Regions from separate parts of the Lentibacillus sp. Marseille-P4043 genome, predicted to be linked through region 2. Evidence: predicted binding sites of a transcription regulator. Region 2 holds the regulator's gene; the other holds the start of a gene.
What was found. The regulator LexA, encoded in region 2, represses DNA repair genes until DNA is damaged. The targets are predictions, from matches to a motif close to CGAACATATGTTCG.

Region 1: uvrB (excinuclease ABC subunit UvrB) is a predicted target of LexA. The motif match lies at 1,872-1,885, and genes of this name have one in related genera.

What each region holds. Positions count from the first base shown of each region.
Region 1 is NZ_LT984884.1:2,053,936-2,057,374, forward strand. Features, by position in the region: gene C8270_RS09970 (metallophosphoesterase) at 1-512, opposite strand, end outside; gene C8270_RS09975 (MGDG synthase family glycosyltransferase) at 662-1,774, shown strand; gene uvrB (excinuclease ABC subunit UvrB) at 1,948-3,439, shown strand, end outside.
Region 2 is NZ_LT984884.1:2,944,910-2,948,348, forward strand. Features, by position in the region: gene tkt (transketolase) at 1-261, opposite strand, end outside; gene C8270_RS14625 (DUF896 domain-containing protein) at 362-595, opposite strand; gene C8270_RS14630 (YneB family resolvase-like protein) at 681-1,337, opposite strand; gene lexA (transcriptional repressor LexA) at 1,624-2,247, shown strand; gene glnA (type I glutamate--ammonia ligase) at 2,287-3,439, opposite strand, start outside.

The sequences.
Region 1 (3,439 bases), 890 kb from region 2:
GCTAATGGGATATTACTTCGATTCGTACTATAGTCATCAATGCCGATAATATTTACCTTGCTTTCGTTTATTGTGATTGTTTCACTAGCATTTTGTAAAACATGGCAACCGTAAGTTTCTAACAGCATTTTAAGTTCATGAAGGTCTGTGTCATGAAGAACGTAATCATGATTGCCAAAGACAGCATAAATCCCGTACTTCGGATGTAAATGCTGGAGAACGTCCAAATAAGGTGCTAGTTTTGGAATACTTCGTTTGCGATCTAAGAAATCACCTGTTAGAGCAATGATATCAAACGATTCGTTTTTTAGTTTAGTTGCTAATTGTTCTGGTGTTATCGAGATATGTTCTACATGTATATCGGAAAGATGCAGGATGGATAACGACTGCTTCAGATTGTTTGGCTGATTTGCGACTGTGATTTTATTAATTGTAACGTCTTTTGTGTTTTTATATGCTTTATAGATAAGAATAATGATAATGATCAAAATAAGCGTAAGTATAATTTTCATAGAAGAAATCTCCTCTCCACTTAAAATTATACCATGCGTCGTTAAGCTGATTGAGAGGTAATTGATGGGATTAGCTAATAGAGTACAAAAAAGTCCGGTGAAAATTTTTATCCTTCTCTTTGAACACAACTTATTTGGAGATGATCGCAATGAACCAACGGATAGCAGCTTTGTTTTTGCCATTTATGCAAATTCAAACAGGGCATCATCATGTTGCAGATGCCATAATACATGATTTGAAAAAATGTGAGCAAAAAATAAGTTGTGAAAAAGTGGATATCTTGTCCTATAGTTATGGGGGGATTGAGAAAGCAGTGTCATCCACTTATTTGACGTGGATCAAACTATTCCCAAATGTTTATAATTGGCTCTACCAGCATGCAGCATATAACCGAACCATTCACTCCAGTCGTCATGTTCTTTATGAATTATTATTTACATATTTTTTTAAGCGATTGATTCAGGAGAAAAAGCCTCGAATAATTTTTTGTACACATGCGCTTCCATCCATGATTGCCAGTAGATTAAAGGAGAAAAAACAGCTTGATGCGATAATTATTAATGTGTATACGGATTATTTTATCAATCGTATATGGGGGTTACATGGTATTGATTATCATTTTGTCCCAACTGCTATGGTCAAAGATTACTTAGTAGATCAAGGAATCCAAGCAGATCGTATTTTTATTACTGGCATTCCTGTCCATTCTGCATTTTTCAGACAGGGAAAGGAGCGGCAGATGACAAGAACAATTACACTGCTTGTTACTGGTGGAAGTCTTGGGGTTGGGGCAATCGCACGTTTACTGGATAAAATATGCGAAGATTGTCTTCGTTTTCATATCTTATGTGGTAAAAATAAAAAGTTGTACGAAGAGATTAAACGGAGAAGTAATCCGAATGTTATCCCTCATTCTTACATAACATGCAGGGATGAAATGAATGATTTATACGAACAAGTTGATGCTGTCGTGACAAAACCAGGAGGTGTCACAATCAGTGAAAGTTTACAAAAAAAGAAACCGATTTTTGTTTTTAATCCATTGCCGGGTCAAGAGGAAATTAATGCGGATCAATTGCAACAGCAAGGATTAATAATACGATCAACACTAAACGATTTGGAACATCAAATTATTAGCTTTTTCTCGAACAGCAACCAAAGGGAAATGTACCAGCAAAAAATGAAGGCGTATCACAAAAATCTCGTGGAGGAATCAATATACGAAATTGTTGACAAATTAATAGCTGCCCATACTAATTAGAAAAACATCAGCGACTGGCTGGTGTTTTTGTGTTTGGCTAGAGATGATTTTATAGGTTAGATTTCGGGTACAATGGACAATAGATAAGCAAAGTGTTAGAATATTTGTTCGCGTTTATGTTAAACTAGATAAATAATGATAAGATGATTACGAAGATGAACGGAGGTTGCCTTGTGGAAGAACAGTTTGAACTAGTGGCTAAATATGAGCCTCAGGGAGATCAACCGAAAGCAATAAAAGAAATAGTTGACAAAGTGTTGGCAGGTCAACGTCATCAAACGCTACTTGGGGCAACGGGTACAGGGAAAACATTTACCGTCTCAAACGTTGTCCAGGAGATCAACCGACCAACACTTGTTATAGCACATAATAAAACATTAGCAGGTCAGCTTTACAGTGAGTTTAAAGAATATTTTCCGAATAATGCTGTGGAATACTTTGTAAGTTTTTACGATTACTATCAACCAGAAGCATATGTACCATCATCAGATACATTTATTGAGAAAGATGCTAGTATCAATGATGAGATCGATAAATTACGCCACTCAGCAACGTCATCACTTTTTGAACGTCGTGATGTTTTAGTAGTTGCTAGTGTCTCTTGTATTTATGGACTAGGTTCACCAGAAGAATACGGTAGTCACATGCTTTCATTAAGAATGGGAATGGAAAAAGAACGTGATCAATTGTTACGAGACTTGGTAGATATCCAATATGCGAGAAATGATATTGATTTTCAACGTGGTACGTTCCGTGTGCGGGGGGACTCTGTTGAAGTAATTCCTGCTTCTCGAGAAGAACATTGTTTGCGGATTGAATTTTTTGGTGATGAAATAGATCGAATTCGTGAAGTTGATGCACTTACAGGAGAAATTATTGGTGACCGTGAGCATGTAACGATTTTCCCTGCTTCCCACTTTGTTACGCGGGAGGAAAGGCTGAAAAAAGCGATCGAAAACATTGAAAAAGAGTTGGAAGAACGATTAAAGGAATTACGCGATCAGAACAAACTGCTAGAAGCACAGCGACTAGAACAACGGACAAATTATGACATCGAAATGATGCAAGAAATGGGTTTTTGTTCAGGAATTGAAAACTATTCAAGGCATTTAACGTTGCGTGAGGAAGGTGCAACTCCTTATACCTTGTTTGATTATTTCCCAGACGACTTCTTGGTGGTTATCGATGAATCACACGCTACACTACCACAAATTAGAGGGATGTATAATGGTGACAGGGCTAGAAAACAAGTATTAGTTGATCACGGGTTTCGGCTTCCGTCAGCATTGGATAATCGACCATTGAAATTTGGTGAATTTGAGAAGCAAACCAATCAGCTCATCTACGTTTCGGCAACACCTGGACCATATGAAATGGAACACTCACCAGAAATGACCGAACAAATTATTCGTCCAACCGGTTTATTAGATCCCGAAATAGACGTTCGCCCAATTAAGGGACAAATTGATGATTTAATTGGTGAGATTAATAAGCGAACAGAACACAATGAGCGAGTGCTCGTTACGACATTGACGAAGAAGATGGCGGAAGATTTAACGGATTATTTAAAAGAGCTTGGTATAAAAGTTGCTTACTTACATTCGGAAATTAAAACATTGGAGCGGATCGAAGTTATTCGAGATTTGCGAACAGGAAAATATGATG
Region 2 (3,439 bases):
ATCAATGGTAACATTATATCCTGATAAATGAAGCAACCCATATAAAAGCATGGAACCATGGCCAGCTGAAAGAACAAACCTGTCTCGATTAAACCATTTTGAATTTTTTGGATTGTGGTTCATAAAATCAGTCCACAGTGTATACGCCATCGGAGCGGCACCCATTGGCAAACCTGGATGACCTGAATTTGCGTTTTCGATTGCGTCAATTGCTAGCGTTCGTATTGTATTAATGGATAACTGCTCGACATCTTTTGACATATTTATTCCCCTTTCATTTTACATACTTTCTACCTCTTAACATTTTATAATGAAGATGGATTTCCCACAAGTAATACTTTACCTTTAATAGTATTGGCAATTATTGATCTTTATTTTTTCCTTGCAGGTCACGCAACTTTTGTGGTGTAACATCATTGCCTTCGCGGTCAACAACAGTCATTGTTTTAAATTGATTTTTAAAGGATTTACGAACGTTTTGTAAATATTCTTGCCTGAGTTCTTTTTGTTCTTTTTTTTCCTTGTCTGTCAACCCTTCAGTTTTCGACTTATTAGCTAATTTATTTATTCTATCTAATTTCTCTTTGGCTATCATAAAAAATACCTCCTGTACCATGCAAAAAAGCAAGAACAATAATCACGTTCTTGCCTTTTCATGATACCTTTCCTTTATAAGAGTTTCAAGCGTTAAGATGTTCTTGATGTTCTTGATGTTCTTGATATCTTCGATGAACCGTTGCTTTGGAAACCGAATGTCCCATGCCATTTAGTGTATTAGCAATTTCCTCAAAGGTTAAATTCTTCTGTCTCAGTTTGACAACTTCTTCAATAGGGAATGTTTTTCTTTCTCTACCAGGCGCTTGATTGCGATGTGTTAAATTCTTACTTGGATCATAACCTTCGTGAATGGCTTTTTTCATTCCCCGTCTAATTTTTGTATTGTGAATCCTCCGCTGATACTCCTCAACAATTCCGACAATTTGTAAAACCATTGAATCGGATTCGGATAGTTCCAACTGTCCGTCCTGAATTGCAGTGTATATCGATATATTCAATTTATGCAGTTGATGAAATAACGCAATTTTTGTATTCCCTCTCCCTAACCTAGTTTCGTCCTGGATCAGTAAACAATCCGCTTTATTGGCAGAAAAGTAATCAAGTAGCTGAAATATACCATCACGGTCTATATCGTAACCACTTGCTTGCTCTTCGATTATCTCAACAACAGTGAATTCATAACGTGTTGCAAGACTGATGAGTTCCTGCTTTTGTCGTGCTAAAGATGTTTCCTGCGTTTTTTTATCTGTACTTACCCGACAATAAAGAATCGCTTTCAATCCAATTACCCCTTCACTTATATCAGTATACTATGCGCTGGTAACCATTGAAAAGTATAAAAACCCCAATGTTAAAGCAAAAGTAACAAGATAGAATACATCTGTTTTAGTAAGTTTTCCAAACATATCAATCAGCTCCTTCATCAAATAAGAACTATTGTTCGTCTATCAATATAGTACATCGAACGTACGATCTTGTCAATGTATTTTCGAACGAACGTTTGCTTATTAATGATTCTAGTGATAAACTAGTATCAATAAATAATATGCGTGAGGTGTTTGCTAAATGACTAAACTTTCCAAAAGGCAGCAAATGATTCTTGATTTTATTAAGGACCAGGTTAGCAAAAAAGGCTATCCACCGTCCGTAAGAGAAATAGCTGAAGCAGTTGGTCTTGCGTCAAGTTCTACTGTTCACGGTCATCTTGCAAGAATAGAGAGTAAAGGCTATATAAGGAGAGACCCGACGAAACCTAGAGCAATAGAGGTTTTAAATCCGTCAGAAGAAAATAATATACCGAAAGAAGAGGCCCGATATGCACCGGTTATAGGAAAAGTTACCGCCGGAATTCCGATTACCGCTGTAGAAAATATTGAAGAATTCATCCCCTTGCCAAGTTCAAGCGCAGGACCAGATGATAGTTTATATGTCTTAGTAATCGAAGGAGAAAGCATGATCGAAGCTGGTATATTAAATGGTGACATGGTTATTGTAAAACAACAAAACACGGCGCAAAACGGAGATATTGTTGTGGCAATGACAGATGAGGATGAAGCTACAGTAAAACGATTCTTCAAGGAAAAAGATCATATTCGCTTACAACCTGAGAACGCAACAATGGAACCGTTAATCTATCAAAATGTTACGATTCTAGGTAAAGTAATTGGATTATACCGAAACATCCATTAAAAAACCCTTGATACGTTGAATACGTATCAAGGGGATTTTTTAATAAGACGCTAAATACTGTTCACGTTCCCATGGGTGTACAGTTGTTCTGAACATGTCCCATTCAATCTCTTTAGCCTCAATAAAATGCTCATAAAGATGCTCACCTAGTGCAACTGAAACAACTTCATCTTTTTCCAACTCACTTAGTGCATCCATCAATGTTGCAGGTAAGTCTTTGATTCCGTTTCTTTCACGTTCTGCTTTATCCATTACATAAATGTTGCGGTTTACTGGTTCTGGCGGTGTTAGTTTTGACGTAATCCCATCAAGACCTGACGCAAGAAGTACTGCCATAGCCATATAAGGGTTTGCGGCGGGGTCAACACTTCTAAGTTCAACCCTGGTACTTAATCCTCTTGAAAACGGGATCCGTACTAATGGACTCCGATTTTGTGCTGACCACGCAACATAACTTGGCGCCTCATATCCCGGAACTAAACGTTTATAGGAATTTACAGTTGGATTTGTCACAGCAGTGAAACTTGTAGCATGTTTAATAAGTCCAGCTGTAAATTGATACGCTATTTCGCTCAGCTGCATATCCCCATCATTGTCAAAGAATACATTTTCTCCATCCTTAAATAAGGACATATTTACATGCATACCAGAGCCGTTAACACCAAATAATGGTTTAGGCATAAATGTTGCATGTAAGTTATGTTTTCGAGCGATCGTCTTAACAACAAGCTTAAATGTTTGAATATCATCACAATGTTTAACTGCATCGGAATATTGGAAGTCAATTTCATGTTGACCTGGTGCACTTTCATGATGGGATGCTTCAATATTAAATCCCATTTCTTCCAATTCAAGAACTATATCACGACGGCAGTTTTCCCCTAAATCTGTTGGAGCTAAATCAAAATACCCGCCCCGATCGTTCAATTCCAATGATGGGTCACCATGCTCATCTAGTTTAAATAAAAAGAATTCTGGTTCTGTACCAATATTAAATGCTGAGTAACCTAATTCTTCCATTTTTTTAAGATTTCGTTTCAAATTATATCTTGGACATCCTTCAAATGGTGTTCCATCTGGATTGTAAATATCACAAATAAATCGCGCAACTTTTCCTTTGTCAGATGTCCATGGGAATACGACAAATGTATCTAGGTCTGGATGCAAATACATATCAGATTCTTCAATCCGA